2 linked regions of the Caballeronia sp. TF1N1 genome follow. Each later gene encodes a partner of the first gene's protein in a complex. Links are inferred from orthologs where the notes say so. Each region holds a gene or a part of one and is shown on either strand. Other genes may lie near its edges.

Region 1 (9,616 bases):
CCGGTCACATCCATGTTCAGATTCCCAGCAGCTTTGGTGGAAATCGGCAGACCAGAACCACCGGGCTATGCCTAGAAGGTTGGCAACACGCTGACCGCTAAAGCTCATTACGCGACGCTAGTTGTTGACAATTGAACGGCCGTTTGCGGAATAGTCCCGTCGTCTAAACGTCCTAAGCGACCCATCTCACGAACGTCCCTTCATGGCCGTTGGGTAAGGTCGCCAGCGTCCGCTTTATGGTGTTCCAGCTCGGAAGATGCTGTTCGACTGAGTGACCGCTTTAGAGCGGGCCATCCGACCGAAGTGGGTCGACAACGGACCTACGACGTGGCCGTTTGGGGATCGGCACCCGTTGTTGAACCAGATGATGCAATTGTAGAAAATAGCAGCAAGTGGCCCCAAACTTTAGTGTCCGTGAATGATCTCTGTCGATCCGCGAAATCATCACCGGGGGCGAAACGTTGTGGAACGCAATCCCTGACACCATTCGTTGGCGGAAATGCCATATTTCGGCGGCTCTACTTTCCGTTGTCGGCTGGTTTGTTTTTGGGATAACAAGGTGTTCGCCCACAAGGCGTCGAACGCACAGGAAGGGATGCACGGCAAAGCGGCGCAGAGGTACGCTGAATGAGGCGAGCGTTCAAGGGGTCTAGTGGGCATTGTGACCCACATGGTCCCCGCAACTGTCCCCGGAGTGTCCCCCAAAAGCCCCTCATCAGGGACGCAAACCGCCAACCGTTTGATAATTTGAATGAATGCTGGTGGGCCGGGTGGGGCTCGAACCCACTATCGGTCGATTATGAGTCGACAGCTTATACCAGTTAAGCTTCCGGCCCTTTTGAAAGCAGAGGGCAAAAAGAAAGCGCCATGGCGGCGCTTTCTCTAATACAAACGTTGCGCAACAACTGAAGGTTTGCGAGTTTGCCTCACAACGCCTTCCATTACAAGCCCATTGATCCGATCAGTTCCCTTCCAGGAATGACTTGAGCTTGTCCGAACGGCTAGGATGCCGCAGCTTGCGCAACGCCTTCGCCTCGATTTGCCGAATCCGCTCACGCGTGACGTCGAATTGCTTGCCGACTTCTTCCAGCGTGTGGTCCGTGCTCATCTCGATGCCAAAGCGCATCCGCAACACCTTCGCCTCGCGCGGCGTCAACGAATCGAGCACGTCCTTCACGACATCGCGCATGCTGGCATGCAGCGCGGCATCGGAGGGAGCCACCGTGTTCGTATCTTCGATGAAGTCGCCAAGATGCGAATCGTCGTCGTCGCCGATCGGCGTTTCCATGGAGATCGGCTCCTTCGCGATCTTCATGATCTTGCGGATCTTGTCCTCCGGCATCTCCATCTTCTCGGCCAGCGTCGCCGGGTCCGGTTCCAGCCCGGTTTCCTGCAGAATCTGCCGCGAGATGCGATTCATCTTGTTGATCGTTTCGATCATGTGAACCGGAATGCGGATGGTGCGCGCCTGGTCCGCGATCGAGCGCGTGATGGCCTGACGAATCCACCATGTCGCGTACGTCGAAAACTTGTAGCCGCGCCGATATTCGAACTTGTCCACCGCCTTCATCAGGCCGATATTGCCTTCCTGAATCAGGTCGAGGAACTGCAAGCCGCGGTTCGTGTACTTCTTCGCAATCGAAATCACGAGACGCAGATTCGCCTCGGTCATCTCGCGCTTCGCCTGACGCGCCTTCAGTTCGCCCGCCGCCATTTGACGGTTGGTTTCCTTCAAGTCCTTGAGCGGTAACACGACGCGCGCCTGAAGGTCCAAAAGACGCTGCTGCTGCTCGCGAATCGCGGGGATATTGCGCTCGAGCACGGCGCTGTAGTCGTGCCCTTCGGCCACTACTTTGTCGCCCCACTCCAGATCAGTCTCGCTGCCCGGAAAGCGCGTGATGAACTCCGCGCGCGGCATGCCGCACTTGTCGACGACCGTGTGCAGAATCTGCCGCTCGACCTGGCGCACTTCGTCCACTTGCGCGCGCAGCGTGTCGCACAGACGCTCGACGGTACGCGCGGTGAAGCGGATGCTCATGAGTTCGGTCTGAATGGCTTCCTGCGCCTTCAGATAGGCCTTCGACTTGTAGCCTTCCTTCTCGTAGGCGCGCCGCATCTTGTCGAACCATTCGCTAATGAGCGAGAACTTTTCGAGCGACTGACGCTTGAGCGCTTCGAGTTGGGCGGCGTTCGCGCTGGCTTGCGCCGCGCCATCGTCGTCGTCCTCTTCCTCGTCGCTTTCCTCGTCCGATTGCTGCTCTACGTCCTCGGTCTCTATCGCTTCGGCTTCCTGTTCGGAAAAACCGTCGGTGTCTTCCGCGTTCGGGTCGATGAGGCCATCCACCAGTTCGTCGACGCGCGTCTCCTCGTTCTGCACACGCTCGGCCATCGCGAGAATGTCGGCGATGGTCGTCGGGCATGCGGAGATCGCCATGACCATGTGCTTGAGGCCGTCTTCGATACGCTTCGCGATCTCGATTTCGCCCTCGCGCGTCAGCAACTCGACCGTGCCCATTTCGCGCATGTACATGCGCACCGGGTCGGTCGTTCGGCCGAATTCGGAGTCGACGGTGGAGAGCGCGACTTCGGCTTCTTCCTCGACTTCATCGTCGGAAGAAGCGTTCGGCGCGTTGTCGTTCAGAAGGAGCGTTTCGGCATCCGGCGCCTGCTCGTACACCGCCACGCCCATGTCATTGAACGTGCTGATGATGCCTTCGATCGCCTCGGTTTCCGTGAAGTTATCGGGCAGGTGATCGTTGATTTCGGCATACGTGAGGAAACCGCGCTCCTTGCCGAGTTTGATGAGCGCGCGAAGCTTCGAGCGACGCTCCTCGATCTCCTCGACAGTGCCGGGCGCGCTCGACGCGAACGCGTCCTTCAGAAGCGCCTTTTCCTTCGCACGGCGGTCGCGAGCCTTGGCCTTTTCGACCTTCGCCGCAGGCGCGGCGGTGGGCTCCGCGGTTTGCGTTGCGTCGTCTTCGACGGGTACATCGTTCAGCTTTTTCGTCATGGAGTTCGCCATACAGGCTTTAGTCTCGACTCGCGGCTGCTGGACAACAGCCGATGGAACCGTAAATACCAAATGCGCACGCTGCATCGTCCTGCGTGCCCTGCCCGGGGCGCCATCGCGGTTGAATCCGTCGCGGTTCATCACGGCGAATTCGTCAAACGCCCTTCACCACGATAGCAGCCGCTTCCCTTGCGCCCGTCTGTACGTCGGCGTGCTTTCCTGTCCGTTTCGTGTCGGAACAATGCTCAAACGCGTGCTGCGCACCGCTTTTACATGATTCCCACAGCCGATTCGGCCAGCGCCTTGCTGCAACTTCCCTGCTTCCTTCGCTAACTATTCCACGCACCAATGAAGGGATTTGGCCCTTCGAAACGGGAGAGGAATTGACAAAAAGCAACTACTTTTTAACATTTTATTATAGCATCTCGCTATCCGGCTTCAGGGCTAGCCGCCCGTCCTGCCTTGATCTGCGCGATCTTCGCCGACAGCTCCGAGAACTCCGCCACCTCTTCCGGCGAAAGTCCCGGCTGCCGCGCCAGCAAATCCAGCCGCGCGCGATAACTGTCGTGTTGCAATTTCAGTACCGTCGCCTGCAACTCTTCGGCGAGCAGGCGTTTCTGCTCTTCCACACGCTGCGCGGCGTCCTCGTCTGACGGATCGCGCATCAGTAAATCCCGCACGTTTTCATCATAGGCGAGAATTTCCTGGAAGATATCCTCGTAGGTGGGCGCGTTTGCTGCGTTTCTCAAGATGTCTGAAAGCATCTGAAATTCCGCGCTCGCGCCCAGTTCGCGCGCATGCGCGATGACTTCGCTGAACAGTTCGCCATGCTCGGTCATGGTGACGAGCGTGCGTTCGCTGATTCGATCGAGCGATGCCGCGATGCCCGGATACATCACCAGATTGCGTAGCGCGCGCTGTTCCTGACCCGTGACACGCCGGCGTTCGCTTCTCGGCACCATCGCGCGGGCGACAGCGGCGGCACGCGAGTCGATGTCGCAAAGCGCGGCGATTTCCGTGAACGGCGTAGCGAGGCGGTCGGCCAGCATATGCAGAATCTGCACGCGCAACGCGTTGGCGGGCAGCGCCTGCAACAGCGGCTTCGCGTCGAACAGGGCCTTCGCGCGGCCTTCGGGCTGGTCGAGTTCCTTGTCGTTCAGCACCTCGTTGAGCAGAAATTGCGACAACGGCATTGCGCGGTCGACTTGCTCACCGAAACCGTCGGCGCCGAATTCGCGCACATAGCTGTCCGGATCGTGCTCTTTCGGTAGAAACAGGAACTTGATCGTGCGGTTGTCCGCTGCGTGCGGCAGCGCGGCTTCGAGTGCGCGGCGCGCGGCGCGCCGGCCGGCGGAGTCGCCGTCGAAGCTGAAGACCACCGTTTCCGTCTGTCGAAAAAGCTTCTGTACGTGGACCGGCGTGCAAGCCGTGCCGAGCGTGGCGACGGCGTTCGCGAAACCTAGCTGCGCAAGCGCGACCACGTCCATATAGCCTTCGACGACGAGCGCATAACCCAGTTCACGAATGGCAAGACGCGCCTCGAAAAGGCCGTAAAGCTCGCTGCCTTTGCTGAATAAAGGCGTTTCCGGCGAATTCAGATACTTCGGTTCGCCGCTGTCCAGCACGCGTCCGCCGAAGCCAATGACGTTGCCCTTCACATTTCGAATAGGGAACATCACACGTTCGCGGAAGCGGTCGTAGCGGCGCGCTTGTCCTTGCGCGTCGGTTTTTTCGCTGACGATTACGAGCCCTGCTTCCACCAGATTTTCATGGCGATAATCGGGGAACGCGCTTTCGAGATTCTGCCAGCCGTCGGGCGCGTAGCCCAAGCCAAAGCGCGCCGCGATCTCGCCAGTCAAGCCGCGTTTTTTCAGATAACCGATGGCGTTAGGCGCGCCGCGCAACTGTTTGCGATAGAAGTCGCAGGCGGTCTGCATGACTTCGGTGAGCGCGACGCTCACGGCCTTGCTCGGCGCGTTGGCATAGGCGTCACCGCCCGCGCCACCCGCGCCGCCGCGAAACGACGGCTCCTGCGGCACGGTCAGACCGGCCGACTGCGCGAGGTCCTTCACGGCCTCTGGAAACGTCAGCCCCGTATGCTCCATCAAAAAACCGATGGCCGTGCCATGCGCGCCGCAGCCGAAGCAATGATAGAACTGCTTGGTCGGACTGACTGTGAACGACGGGCTCTTTTCGTTATGGAACGGACACAAACCCATGAAGTTCGCGCCGCCCTTCTTCAATTGGACGTAACGGCCCACCACGTCGACGATATCGACGCGGTTGAGCAGGTCCTGCAGGAATGCGTGCGGTATCAACGTAGGCGAACGCCGCTGATTACTTGGCGAGCGCGGACTTGACCTGCGCGGAAACGGCCGTCATATCCGCCTTGCCCGCGAGCTTCGGTTTCAGCGCGCCCATGACCTTGCCCATGTCTTGCGGGCCGGCTGCGCCCGTTGCGGCGATGGCGGCCTCGACTTCAGCGGCGATGGCATCGGCGGAAAGCTGTTCGGGCATGTACGCCGCGAGCACGGCGAGTTCGGCGTTTTCCTTCGCCACGAGATCGTCGCGGCTGGCCGCTTGAAACTGGCTGATGGAGTCCTTGCGCTGCTTGATCATCTTGTCGACGACGGCGACGACGGCCGTGTCGTCGAGCGTGATGCGCTCATCGACTTCTCGCTGCTTGATGGCTGCGAGCAGCAGGCGAATGGTGCCGAGGCGCTCGGTTTCGCGCGCGCGCATGGCATTTTTCATGTCGTCGTTGATCTGATCCTTGAGGCTCATCGTTCACCCGGTGCAATTGCGAAATTCGCGATATTGAAAACCCGGCTGGCGCGACGCGTGCCCGTGCGGCTCCCGACCCTTTCCGCTAAAGCAAAAACCCGCTTGGGAATGCTTCCTCAAGCGGGACTTTGAGCGAGGCCGTTGAAACCGCGGCGAAGCTTGAGGCCATCGTGACGTCAGCCGGAGCGAAAGAATCCGTGCCCGAACGCGCATTTCGAGGCGCCTTCGAACAAATACGGAATCCTCCGATAACCGTTCGAGTATAGCAGGCGCGATGGCGTTCCGAGACCGCGCCACGGCCGCCGGAACGCCCCGTCTCAGGCGTGCGCGAACTCCGCTGCGGCCTTGCCCGCCGCGACGCCGGAAGCCCACGCCCATTGGAAGTTGTAGCCGCCGAGCCAGCCCGTCACATCGACGGCCTCGCCGATGAAATACAAGCCCGCGACGCGCTCGCTCATCATCGTCGTGGACGAGAGTTCGCGGGTATCGACGCCGCCGCGCGTGACTTCGGCCTTGCGATAACCTTCGGTGCCGCTCGGCGTGATCGTCCAGTCCGACAACGACGCGCCAAGGCCCTTGAGCGTGCGGTCGGGGAGATCGGCGAGGCGGGCATCGACGGAAACATGCTGCGCTTCGAGCCACGCGTGCGCGAGCCGTGCGGGAACGTGGTCCGCGAGAAAATTGCCTATTTGTTTCTTCGATCCCGCCTTGGCTTCGAGCAGGAGTTCGGTGGCGTCGGCGTCGGGCAGGAGATCGACGTGGATCGGCTCCGACGTATTCCAGAAACTCGAAATCTGGAGCACGCCCGGACCGGACAGCCCGCGATGCGTCAGCAGCAAGTCCTCGTCGAATTCACCTCGCGTCTTGCCCTTGCCCGTGCCGATGCGAACCGGCAGCGACAGCCCCGACAACGCCGCGAACGGCGCCCAGTCGGCCGACGTGAAAGTGAGCGGCACGAGCGCGGGAAGCGTTTCGACTAGCTTGTGGCCGAACTGTTTCGCCACGCGATACCCGAAATCCGTCGCTCCGATCTTCGGAATGGACAAGCCGCCCGTCGCGATGACGAGCGCGGCCGCGTCGATTGCGCCCGCCGAGGTGTCGAGCGTGAAGCGCGCGCCGTCGTGCCGGATCTCGTGGACGCTCACCGGGCGCCGCCACGCGACGCTGCCGGCATCGCACTCGCTTTTGAGCACGTCGATGATGGTTTCGCTCGAATCGTCGCAAAAAAGCTGGCCTTTGTGCTTTTGATGCCATTTCACGCGGTACTGCTTCAGCAGCGCGAGAAAGTCGCGCGGCGTGTAGCGCGCGAGCGCGGAGCGGCAAAAATGCGGATTCGCCGACAAGAAGTTTGCCGGCTGCGCGTTGAGATTGGTGAAGTTGCAGCGGCCGCCGCCCGAGATACGGATTTTTTCGGCGAGACGCTCGGCGTGGTCGATCAGCACGACGCGACGCCCCGACTGGGCGGCGACTGCCGCGCACATCATGCCGGCCGCGCCCGCGCCGATCACGGCGATATCGAAGGATTCCATGGCGCGCATTGTAACTGGGGGGCGTCGTTACACTGCTATACTTTTCTGTTCCCTTCAAGCGCTCAACCCATGCTAGTTCTCGGCATAGAAAGCTCCTGCGACGAAACCGGCCTCGCCCTCTACGACACAGAGCGCGGCCTCCTTTCGCACGCCCTGCATTCGCAGATCGCGATGCATCGCGAGTACGGTGGCGTGGTGCCCGAACTGGCTTCGCGGGATCACATCCGCCGGGCGCTGCCGCTCCTCGAACAAGTCATGGCCGAGGCCCACGCCGCGCGCGCCGACATCGATGCCATCGCGTTCACGCAAGGTCCGGGGCTTGCGGGCGCGCTGCTGGTGGGCGCGAGCATCGCCAATGCGCTGGCGATGGCATGGGACAAACCGACTGTCGGCATCCATCATCTCGAAGGACACCTGTTGTCGCCGCTACTCGTCGATGCCCCGCCGCCGTTTCCGTTCGTCGCGCTGCTCGTATCGGGCGGCCATACGCAACTGATGCGCGTCACCGATATCGGCGTCTACGAGACGCTCGGCGAAACGCTCGACGACGCGGCGGGCGAAGCCTTCGACAAAACCGCAAAGCTGCTCGGGCTGGGTTATCCGGGCGGGCCGGAAGTGTCGCGGCTGGCGGAATTCGGCACGCCGGGCGCGGTCACGCTGCCGCGTCCGATGCTGCATTCAGGCGATCTCGACTTCAGCTTCAGCGGCTTGAAGACCGCCGTGCTGACTCAAAGCCGCAAGCTCGGCGCGAATGTCTGCGAGCAGGCAAAGGCAGATCTGGCGCGAGGTTTCGTCGATGCAGCCGTCGACGTGCTCGTCGCCAAGTCGCTCGCGGCGCTCAAGAAGACCGGGTTGAAGCGGCTGGTCGTGGCGGGCGGCGTGGGCGCGAACCGGCAGTTGCGCGAGGCGTTGTCGGCTGCGGCAAGGAAGCGGCGCTTCGACGTGCATTACCCCGACCTGGCGCTTTGCACCGATAACGGCGCGATGATCGCGCTGGCGGGCGCGTTGCGGCTTGCCCGCTGGCCGGAGCAGGCCGGGCGGGATTATGCATTTACGGTGAAGCCTAGATGGGATTTGAGTTCGCTGGCGCGAGTTTGACCTTTGCGTGGCTTCGTGCGAAGTCTGGTTTGCTGAATGAACCGCACGACAGTCTCGACACAGCCAAGGCCCACACGGATCGCAACACGCGACCAACGCCGGCCAACGCGCTCACGAATTAGCGACGCATGTGCCTTGCGCGAACGGGCGGCACGCACGCAACGGCGATATTCGCGCGGCCACTGCATCGCCAAATGAGGAAAAGAGCGTCGCTGCAACGTTCATTTCGGCGGATCGAACGCCTGCACAACCGCCCCGAACGCCGGCAGCGCCTCACACCGATCGCCATGCGCGATCAACGCCAGCCAGCGATTCCCGCTGACCAACGCCCCATGCGCTTCGCGCACGAACCGCAGCGCGCACGCAACGGCGATATCCGCGTGACCGATTGCATCGCCGAACCAGAAAGGCGTCGGACGCGCCGCGCGATCCGCTTCCAGCACGTCGAGCACGCGTTCGATCTGCCCCGTGCAGCGCTCGACCCAAGCCTGCGACTTTTCCGCGTGCATCACGCGCTCGTAGACCAGCGCCACAGCCTTGTCCGCGAGACCCGTCGCGAGCGCACACACCTTCAGCGCCGCACGACGCTGCGCGCCGCTTTGCGCAATCATCGCGCGGTCGTCGCCGGCGAGTTCATCGAGATAGTCGAGGATCGTCGCGCTCTCGATCACCGTGTCGCCCGACTCCAGCACGAGCGTCGGCACGCGCGAGAGCGGATTGAACGGCGCGATCTTGCCGGCATCGCCGAAAGTCGACCACGGCCAATGCTCGTAGCCAATGCCATAAAGATTCAGCGCAATGGCCACGCGTCTGACAAACGGGGAATCGTATTGGCCGATGAGAATCACGACGCACTCCGCAAAGTTCGGGTCGAACAGTTTAAGCGCGCGCGGGCTTCGGAAACAATGGCCACGCGAGCAACGCGCACACGCCCGCCAGCAGCCACACGCCCGGCCACGAAGTCGCCGCCAGGACATGCGGAATGACGAGCGGCGTCACGAACAAGCCCACGTAGACGGCCGTGTTGGTCATGCCGAGCGCCGTGCCGGCGCGCTGCATGCCGGCGAGCGTGGCGAGTTCGGTGTACGCCACCCCATGCCATGCCGATACGCAAATGCCCGCGAAGACCAGCATCGCCGCGAGCAAGTACGGAAGCTTCGCGACGCCCAGCGCGGTCGCCACCGCCAACGCCACA
Region 2 (9,598 bases), on another replicon or contig:
GTTGTCTCCTTCCAGGGGTCTCTATTCGGGGTTGCTGTCTTGGTCGTGCGCATGGCAGCAGGCTTCCGATGCACTTTAGGCGCGTGCAAAAGGTTTGATAAGATCAACCGCAGTCGTTTTTTACCAAACAAAAAGTATCGAATGAGGCCGGAGACAAAGAGATGGACCGCTTCAAGCAGATCGAAACCTTCGTGCGCGTGGCCGAAGCCGGCAGTCTCGCGGCGGCGGCACTGGAAGAGGGCGTGTCGCCGGTGATCCTGGGCCGGCGCATCGACGCCCTCGAAAAGCGCCTAGGCGTCAAACTGATGTATCGCTCGACGCGCAGGCTCGTCGTAAGCGAAGAGGGCGCGGCGTTTCTCGACCGCTGCAAGAATCTGCTCGCGGAGTGGGATCAGGCCGAGAACGAACTCGCGGCCGGCCGGCGCGCGGTGGGCGGGCATCTGATCGTGTCGGCGCCGGCGGCGTTTGGGCGCATGCATGTCGCGCCGCACGCGCCGCTTTTCCTCGTCGACAAACCGGAATTGCAGATGTCGTTCAATCTGACCGACCGCGTCGTCGATTTGGTGCGCGAAGGTTATGACTTGTCGATCCGCATCGGCGGGGCGGTGGACCCGAACTTCGTCGCCGTGAAGCTCGCGAGCAACCGCCGCGTGGTTTGCGGCACGCCCGCGTATTTCAGGAAGCACGGCCGGCCGAAGACGCTCGAAGACTTGCCGAATCACAATTGTCTTGCGTTCAATCTGCAAGGCGGACAGAACCGCGGCTGGTACTTTCGCCGTAACGGCAAGCTCGTGACGGTGCGCGTGACCGGCAATCTCGACTGCAACGACGGCGAGTTGCTGCATCGCTGGGCGTCGGAGGGGCTCGGGCTCGGCTGGCGTTCGACCTGGGAGATTCAGCGTCAGTTGGCGTCGGGCGAACTCGAAACCGTGCTGGACGACTTCGAGCTGCCCGACTACGACATCCTCGCGGTTTATCCGCAGCAGCGCTACGTTCCGGCGCGCGTGCGCTACTTTATTGATTATTTGAAGGAAATTTACGCGCAGGACGGTTATTGGAGCCGTCCGCTCGCGCTTCCCGGCGAACCATTGCCCGCCGGAACGCACGCAGCTTGAGCGTCGCTCGCGCGGCTTTGTGCGGCTCGTGCGGCTTTGTGCGGCTTTGTACGGCTCGTGCGGCTTTGTGCGGCCACGTTGTAACTGCTTGAAATCATGGCCAAAGTCTTTCGGAAACCGCCGATTTGGCTTGCCTTGGGGAAGGCATCGCGTTATAGTCTTGGGCTTCTCACTTGCCGCACCGGTCCGACGCCCGGGTGGCTTTAATCCAAAAGTTCAGTACAAGGAGTGAATATGCGTCATTACGAAATCGTATTTATCGTGCATCCCGATCAGAGCGAGCAAGTGCCCGCCATGATCGAGCGCTACAAGAGCACGATCACCTCGCACGGTGGCCAGATCCACCGTATCGAAGACTGGGGCCGTCGCCAACTGGCCTACATGATCGAGAAACTCGCGAAGGCTCACTACGTCTGCATGAACATCGAATGCGATCAAGCTACGCTCGAAGAACTTGAGCACGCATTCAAGTTCAATGACGCCGTTTTGCGTCACCTCATCGTCAAGATGAAGAAGGCCGAAACCGGCCCGTCGCCAATGATGAAGGAAGTGCAGCGCGAAGAAGCTAAGAAGGCGGCCTCGCAGCCGTCCGAAGCGCAGGCTTAAGGCGAAGATTTTCGTCAGCCACCAGGAATTAAGTGAACAGGCTGCAACTGACAGCAAGCGTCGTGGAACGCGAACCGGTGCGATACACGCCCGCCGGCGTACCAATCGCAAGCTGCACGTTGCATCACCGAACGGAAGTCGTCGAAGCGGGCATTGCCCGTCAAGTCGAACTGACAATGCCGGCCGTAGCCGCCGGCGAGGTGAGCGGCAGACTGGAAAGCTGTCAGATGGGCGTGGAAACACGCTTCACCGGCTTTCTGGCTAAAAAAAGCCGCAACGCACGAACCCTGGTGTTTCACATCACAGAATTGCAGGACATTGGAAAGGACTGAACATGCCCCGCCCGACTGGTAAAAAATTCGACAAGCGTCGTCAGCAACAAAACCCGCTCTTCAAGCGCAAGAAGTTCTGCCGTTTCACGGCAGCCGGTGTCGAGTACATCGACTACAAAGACACGGAAACGCTGAAGGACTTCGTCGGCGAAAACGGCAAGATCACGCCGGCTCGTCTGACTGGCACGAAGGCGCACTATCAGCGCCAGCTCGACACGGCAATCAAGCGCGCGCGTTTCCTCGCGCTCCTGCCGTACACCGACCTGCACAAGGCCTAATCAGACGACGCATAAGGAACAAGCCAAAATGCAAATCATTCTTTTGGAAAAAGTCGTCAACCTGGGCAACCTGGGCGACATCGTCAAGGTCAAGGACGGCTACGCACGTAACTTCCTGATCCCCGGCAAGAAGGCTCGCCGCGCAACGAAAGACGCAATCGCCGAATTCGAAGTGCGCCGCGCCGATCTCGAAAAGGTTGCCGCTGAAAAGCTGGCTTCCGCGCAAAAGCAAGGCGAAAAGCTGAACGGCTTCACGGTTCAGATCTCGCAGAAGGCAGGTGTGGACGGCCGTCTGTTCGGCTCGGTCACGAACGCCGACATCGCCGAAGCACTCAAGGCTCAAGGCTTCGCAGAAGTGGAAAAGGCGCAAGTGCGTCTGCCGCAAGGCCCGCTGAAGCTGGTGGGTGACCACGCTGTTCAAGTGGCGCTGCATACGGACGTGCTGGTCGACGTCACGGTGTCGGTGCTGGGCGAGCACGCCTAAGGTCGCTGCGGACCGCTGGTAAGGCTTCACGCCCAGCCAGCCGAGTCCGGCAGAAAGAAGGGCAGGAACCGTTTCAGGTTCCTGCCTTTTTTATTGTCCGCTTGCGTCTATTTCATCGATAATTCCACCCCATGAACGCTCCGTCCAAAGACCCGCAACTCGACGCGCTGAAGGTTCCGCCGCACTCGATCGAAGCCGAGCAATCGGTGATCGGCGGTTTGCTGCTGGACAACGCGGCGTGGGACCGAATCGCCGACGTGATGTCGCAAGGCGATTTTTATCGCTATGACCATCGGATCATTTACGAGCACATTGGCAAGCTGATCTCGACCACGCGGCCCGCCGACGTCATCACCGTCTACGAAGCGCTCAACATGGCGGGCAAGGCCGAGGAAGTGGGCGGGCTCGCGTATCTGAATGCGCTTGCCCAGAACACGCCGAGCGCGGCGAACATTCGCCGTTACGCGGAAATCGTGCGCGATCGCGCGGTGCTGCGCCGCCTGGTCTCCGTCGCCGATGAAATTTCCGCCGATGCCTTTAATCCGCAAGGCAAGGAAGTGCGCCAGATTCTGGACGAGGCGGAATCGCGTGTGTTTTCCATCGCCGAGGACGGGGCGCGCGGCACGCAGGGCTTTCTGGAAATTGGACCGCTGCTTACGCAAGTTGTCGAGCGCATCGACACGCTTTACCACACGGCCAATCCAAGCGATGTCACGGGCACGCCAACCGGTTTCGTCGACCTCGACCGCATGACGTCGGGCATGCACGGCGGCGAGCTGATCATCGTGGCCGGACGTCCGTCGATGGGTAAGACGGCGTTCTCGATGAACATCGGCGAATACGTGGCGGTGGAGTATGGTTTGCCCGTCGCCGTTTTCTCGATGGAAATGCCTGGCACGCAACTGACCATGCGTATGCTCGGCTCGGTCGGCCGGCTGGATCAACACAGAATGCGTACCGGCCGCCTCACCGACGAAGACTGGCCGAAGCTCACGCACGCGGTTCAAAAAATGAGCGAGGCACAGCTTTTCATCGATGAAACGGGCGGCCTGAACCCCATGGAACTGCGCTCGCGCGCGCGGCGTTTGTCGCGGCAGTGCGGCAAGCTCGGGCTCATCATCGTCGATTATTTGCAGCTGATGTCCGGCTCCGGCGGCGGCGAAAACCGCGCGACCGAAATCTCGGAAATCTCGCGCTCGCTCAAGGGGCTCGCGAAAGAACTCGACGTGCCGGTGATCGCGCTTTCGCAGTTGAATCGCGGTCTGGAACAGCGCCCCAACAAGCGTCCGATCATGTCGGATTTGCGGGAATCCGGCGCTATCGAGCAGGACGCGGACGTGATTCTCTTCATCTACCGCGACGAAGTTTATAACCCCGACAGCCCGGACAAGGGCACGGCGGAAATCATCATCGGCAAGCAGCGTAATGGTCCGATCGGGCCCGTGCGGCTGACTTTTCACGGCCAATACACGAAGTTCGACAATTTTGCCGGCGCGCAGAGTTTTTACGGCGAATAACGCCCGAAGCTGCGCATCCCTTCTGCTCGATGTCAAGACTTCGTGTCGACACGCGCCGCGCGGCGCTTCGCGCGCGGTGCGTGGGCTGCCGGGCAAAGGTACAATATGTCGGTTTGATGTCTGTCTCATTGACCCATTTTTCGGGATTTTCATGTTCGGTCGTTTCATGCCCACCGAGGGCAAATTCTTCGAGATTTTCAACGCGCACGCGAAATGCATCATCGATGCAAGCCGCGAGCTCGAATTGCTGATCGATAACCTCGACGAAGCCGAGGTCCACAAGCAGAACGTCCAGACGGCCGAAAAGCGCGCCGACAAGCTCACGCACGAAACCATCGATCTGCTGCACAAGACTTTCATCACGCCGCTCGATCGCGACGAAATCCACAAGCTCATCACGACGATGGACGACATCCTCGACTTGATGGAGGACGTCGCCACGGCCATTTCGCTCTACGACGTACGCGCGGTGACTTCCGAGGCGAGCCAGCTCGCGCACATCTGCACGGCGACGTGCCTGCGTGTGCAGAAGGCGGTCGAATTGCTCGCGGACATGAAGCGCGCGAGCGAAATCCTGAAGATCTGCGAAGAAATCGACCGCCTGGAATCCGACGCCGACCGCGTCTTGCGCTCCGCCATGTCGAAACTTTTCCGCGAGGAAGACGACGTCAAGACGCTGATCAAGCTGAAGGCCATCTACGAGTTGCTGGAGACGATCACCGACAAGTGCGAAGACGTCGCGAACATCATCGAAGGCATCGTTCTGGAAAACGCCTGACCACGCCGGCCATGCCCGCCAGCGCGTGATCAAAGCTCCGTGCGGCGGGTCAAGAGGACAAAACCGGCGCTTTTCACAGCTGGTCAAAACAAAAGCAACCGATGCATTCGATTCAACTCGCCATCTGGGCAGTCGCCTTGCTCGTCATAGTCGCGCTCGCGTTCGACTTCATGAACGGCTTCCACGACGCGGCCAACTCCATCGCCACGGTGGTCTCCACCGGCGTGCTCAAGCCGCAACAAGCGGTCGCTTTCGCGGCGGCGTTCAACGTCATCGCGTATTTCATCTTCCACCTGAAGGTCGCGGCGACCGTCGGCAAGGGAACGATCGATCCCGATATCGTCGATCACTACGTGATTTTCGGCGCGCTCGTCGGCGCGATCGGCTGGAATATCGTCACATGGCACTACGGCATTCCGTCTAGCTCGTCGCACGCGCTGATCGGCGGACTCGTCGGTGCCGCGCTCGCCAAGTCGGGCTGGGGATCGCTCAACATGGACGGTCTTCTGAAGACTGTCGCGTTCATTTTCATTTCGCCGCTGCTCGGCTTCGTGCTCGGCTCGTTTTTCATGCTGCTCGTGTCGTGGCTGTATTTCCGCACGCCACCATCGAAGGTAGATAGGCGCTTCCGGCGCTTGCAGCTCATTTCCGCCGGGCTCTATTCGCTCGGCCACGGTGGGAATGACGCCCAGAAGACCATCGGCATCATCTGGATGCTGCTGATCGCGACTGGCTACGCTTCTTCCGCGGCAGACGCGCCGCCTATCTGGGTCATCGGTTTGTGTTACCTGTCGATGGGTCTTGGAACCTTGTTCGGCGGCTGGCGCATCGTGCGTACCATGGGCCAGAAGATCACCAAGCTCAAGCCCGTCGGTGGATTTTGCGCGGAAACGGGCGGGGCGATCACGCTCTTCGTCGCATCGTTCCTCGGCATTCCAGTGTCCACCACGCATACGATCACGGGCGCCATCGTCGGTGTCGGGGCAACGCAGAAATTCAGCGCGGTGCGCTGGGGCGTCGCGGGAAATATCGTGTGGGCGTGGATCTTGACTATTCCGGCATCCGCGGTGCTCGCGGCGGTCGGTTGGTGGATCGGCCACCGTATCTTGTAGTCGGTTTCTTCAGCGGCCCCGTTCACGACGGGGCCGTTTTGCATCTGTTGCAAATCGATTGCCGCGCTCGGCGGCGTCGCTCTCAGATGATCGGCGACGACACTCCGTCCATCGGAATGATTGCGCCCGATACATAACTCGCGCGACGGCTCGCCAGGAACAGCGCGACGTCGGCGATTTCCTCGGGTTTCGCGTAGCGGCCTAGCGGCACCTTCGACTGGCTCTCGGCGAGCACGGCGTCGCGTGTCGTGCCTTGCCGTTCGGCTTCGAGCGCGAGGGCTTCCTCGACGCGTTCGGTGAGCGTCGATCCCGGATTGATCGCGTTGATGCGAATGCCGAGCTTGGCATAGTGATGCGCAAGGCCGACGGTATTGAGCATGAGCGCCGCATTGGCCGCGCCGCCCGCGATATGAATGTCCGACGCGATTTTGCCGCCCATGCCGACAATATTCACGATCGCGCCCGGCTCGATGTTCGGATCGCCGCGCAAACGTTCGGCCATGCGCTTTAGCACCACTTGCTGCGGATAGACGTAGGAGAAGTATTTCGCGTCCATCGCGGCTTTGTACGCGGCAGCGTCGAGCGTGTCGGGATCGTAGCGTCGCGCGGCGCCGGCGCTGTTGATCAGGATGTCGATGGGGCCGAGCGCGGCGCTCGCTTCCTCGACGACATCTTCGGCGCTGTGCGCTTCGTGCAGATCGGCGCGGGCGAGATGCACGTGATGACCTTCTTTCGCGAGTTGTTCGCGGGCGCGCGCGAGGTTAGCGGCATCGCGCGAGACGATCGCGACTTTTGCGCCTTCGCTTGCAAAGGCTTTCGCGCATGCAAAACCGATTCCCTTGCTGCCGCCCGTGATCAGGACGACTTTCCCGGCAAGACCCAAGTCCATGGTGATTGGCTCCTTCTGATTGCGCCGCCTGTCGCGGCGGGATCCAGTCACGATAGCAGAGAGGGGCGACGACTGTGGATGGCGATGGGGTTGCGTTTCGCTCGGTTCGATATGTATTGGATGCGCTTGAGCCGCGCGCGGCGGTGCCGTAACCGAAGGGCTATTTCTATCCATGAAGCCTAAATCCGGCGATATAGGGCAACGCGGACAGACACGAAACGGCAGACGCGAACAGCGCGACGAAGAGATTCCGGCCTTAAAGCCGGTGTTCGGGACGCGACCGCGCGCCTTGAATCTCGTGTGAGTCTCAGTTGCTGCCGGTGGCGAAGCGCGCGATGGGATCGTCAGCTTGGTTCGAACGCGGCGCGGTAAGCGAGCCGGTCGATGCGCGGATGACGTGCGCGGGCGGATCGGCGGGATCGCTCGTTGCCTGCGCCGCGCGCGCTTGCTTGCGTGCGACGTTCGACGTCGGCGGCGGCGGTTCGAAGGCGTCAGCGGCGGCTTGGATAGGATCGGGGGAAGCGTTTGCCGAGCCTGCCACCGCGGATGGCGCGATTGCACCGGCAAGGCGGGCTTGGCGTTGTGCGGCGCTTAAGGCGGGTGGCGGAGGTTCGAAGGCGTCGGCGCTGGATCGTGCGGTATTGGTGCTTGCACCTGCCGCAAGCGCTTGACGCTGCGCTGCGCTCAAAGAAGGTGGCGGCGGCTCGAAGGCATCGGTACTGGATTGTGCAGTACGGGTAGCCGCGAGTGCCTGCCGCTGCGCCGCGGTCAAGGTCGATGGGAGCGGCTCGAAAACATCGGCATTCGATCGCGCGGAACTGGCCGTCGCGCCGGCCGCAAGCGCCTGCCGCTGCGCTGCACTCAACCTGGATGGCGGCGGCTCGAACGCATCGGCGTTGGATCGTGCGGCATTGGTCACCGTGCTTCGCCGTTCCCCCGCATTCAATGCCGATACAGCCGGTTGATATGCCTCGTTACCCGTCCCCGCCGCGCTTTCCCGAGCATATGAATCGGTAGGCGTCGAAGATAACCGTCCATTGGCCGAAGCCTGAGCGCTCGCACCCGCCGCCGTCGGCACGTCAGATCCAGCAGGCGACGCCAAGTACGTCGGCGCATCGAAAGGCGCGGGCTCGCTCTTCGGCGGCGCAACGCGCCGGATTCCGTCGAAACGCTTTGCCCAATAAGGATTGGTCAAATATTCGAGCCGGACCGTCCCGCCCGTCGATGGCGCATTCACGAACCGCAACTTGCCGACATAAATCCCGACATGCGAATGCGCCCGCCCCGTCGTGTTGAAGAAAATCAGATCGCCGGGCGCAACGCCGTCCGGCTCGATCGATTCCCCGCGCCCGCTCATCTCGGCGGTCGTTCGCGGCAGATTCACCGATGCCGCGCGATCCACCACGTAGCGTACGAGTCCGCTGCAATCGAAGCCCGCTTCCGGCGTATTCCCACCCCATCGATACGGCACACCAACGAGCGCCATCGCCTGAATCGAGATTTCCTCGCGCCCGACGCTATGGTCGACGAAAGTCGGGAAACCAGCAGGCGGCTTGTACGTGCGATTCGCGGCTGTCGACGATGCCGCCGGCTTGCGCGCGCTCTCCTGCGGCACGCTTCCACACGCGGCGAGCAGAACGGAGACAAGAAGCGGCAGCCAGATTCGACGCATTGCAGACGGCGAGCAGCATCTCGCCAAAAGAGGGCAGTCTGTCGATACTAGACCGCCGAACGGACGTGCGGCAAGTTTTCCTGAGACATCACATGAAGTTTGCGTCGTAAGTGTTGCAGTGGCGAAACGATCGGACGAATAGAAACGGCCCGGCGAATCGCTTCACCGGGCCGTTTCGTCAAGTCAAAAGCGCTTACAAAATATCCGACGCGTAATCCGCCAGACGCGAGCGCTCGCCGCGCGCAAGCGTCACATGGCCGCTATGCGTCCATCCCTTGAAGCGATCCACCACGTACGTCAGGCCGGAACTGCCTTCAGTCAGATAAGGCGTGTCGATCTGCGCGATATTGCCCAGGCAAATGATCTTCGTGCCCGGACCCGCGCGCGTGACGAGCGTCTTCATCTGCTTGGGCGTGAGATTCTGCGCCTCGTCGATGATCACGTACTTATCCACGAACGTCCGGCCGCGCATGAAGTTCATGCTCTTCACCTTGAGACGCGAGCGAATCAGTTCTTGCGTCGCCGCGCGGCCCCATTCGCCGGCGGCATCGTCGGTTTTCTGCAGGACTTCGAGGTTGTCGTCGAATGCGCCCATCCACGGCTGCATCTTCTCTTCCTCGGTGCCCGGCAAAAAGCCGATGTCCTCGCCCACCGGCACGGTCGCGCGCGTCACGATGATCTCGTTGTAGCGCTTGTCGTCGAGCACTTGCGCCAAGCCGGCGGCAAGCGCCATGAGCGTCTTGCCGGTGCCGGCCTGACCGAGCAGGGTGACGAAATCGACCTCCGGGTTCATCAGCAAGTTGAGCGCGAAGTTC

The links.
Region 2: the proteins of dnaG (region 1) and LDZ28_RS07015 are in contact, whole or in part, in a crystal structure (PDB 2R6A), measured with the Geobacillus stearothermophilus proteins. The link is inferred for Caballeronia sp. TF1N1 from one-to-one orthologs. Residues at the interface, in WP_049624496.1 of Geobacillus stearothermophilus: Lys456, Leu457, Leu458, Pro459, Ala460, Asn463, Ala464, Leu467, Leu535, Leu536, Ile537, Ala538, Gln544, Glu545, Asp548, Tyr549, His552; in WP_033016901.1 of Geobacillus stearothermophilus: Ser13, Glu15, Ala16, Gln18, Glu91, Leu92, Asp94, Ala95, Val96, Pro97, Thr98, Ala99, Ala100, Asn101, Tyr104, Tyr105, Ile108.

The regions. Positions count from the first base shown.
Region 1 is NZ_CP084627.1:226,699-236,314, reverse strand. The notes cover bases 2,884-5,847. They hold dnaG (DNA primase), read right to left. Parts: upstream 5,329-5,847; coding sequence 3,439-5,328; downstream 2,884-3,438. Other genes in these bases: LDZ28_RS15080 (GatB/YqeY domain-containing protein), read right to left, coding at 5,348-5,794; rpoD (RNA polymerase sigma factor RpoD), read right to left, coding at 2,884-3,022. In the rest of the region: more of rpoD, read right to left, coding at 962-2,883; LDZ28_RS15075 (NAD(P)/FAD-dependent oxidoreductase), read right to left, coding at 6,112-7,323; tRNA (adenosine(37)-N6)-threonylcarbamoyltransferase complex transferase subunit TsaD, read left to right, coding at 7,393-8,421; LDZ28_RS15065 (glutathione S-transferase family protein), read right to left, coding at 8,643-9,269; LDZ28_RS15060 (MFS transporter), read right to left, coding at 9,301-9,616. UniProt on the Escherichia coli protein: RNA polymerase that catalyzes the synthesis of short RNA molecules used as primers for DNA polymerase during DNA replication.
Region 2 is NZ_CP084626.1:1,516,303-1,525,900, reverse strand. The notes cover bases 2,194-5,139. They hold LDZ28_RS07015 (replicative DNA helicase), read left to right. Parts: upstream 2,194-2,946; coding sequence 2,947-4,332; downstream 4,333-5,139. Other genes in these bases: LDZ28_RS07010 (DUF47 domain-containing protein), read left to right, coding at 4,484-5,110; rplI (50S ribosomal protein L9), read left to right, coding at 2,360-2,815; rpsR (30S ribosomal protein S18), read left to right, coding at 2,194-2,331. Also shown: LDZ28_RS07040 (LysR family transcriptional regulator), read left to right, coding at 162-1,115; rpsF (30S ribosomal protein S6), read left to right, coding at 1,350-1,721; priB (primosomal replication protein N), read left to right, coding at 1,754-2,053; more of rpsR, read left to right, coding at 2,056-2,193; LDZ28_RS07005 (inorganic phosphate transporter), read left to right, coding at 5,212-6,222; LDZ28_RS07000 (SDR family oxidoreductase), read right to left, coding at 6,305-7,111; LDZ28_RS06995 (C40 family peptidase), read right to left, coding at 7,419-8,783; LDZ28_RS06990 (PhoH family protein), read right to left, coding at 8,977-9,598. UniProt on the Escherichia coli protein: The main replicative DNA helicase, it participates in initiation and elongation during chromosome replication. Travels ahead of the DNA replisome, separating dsDNA into templates for DNA synthesis.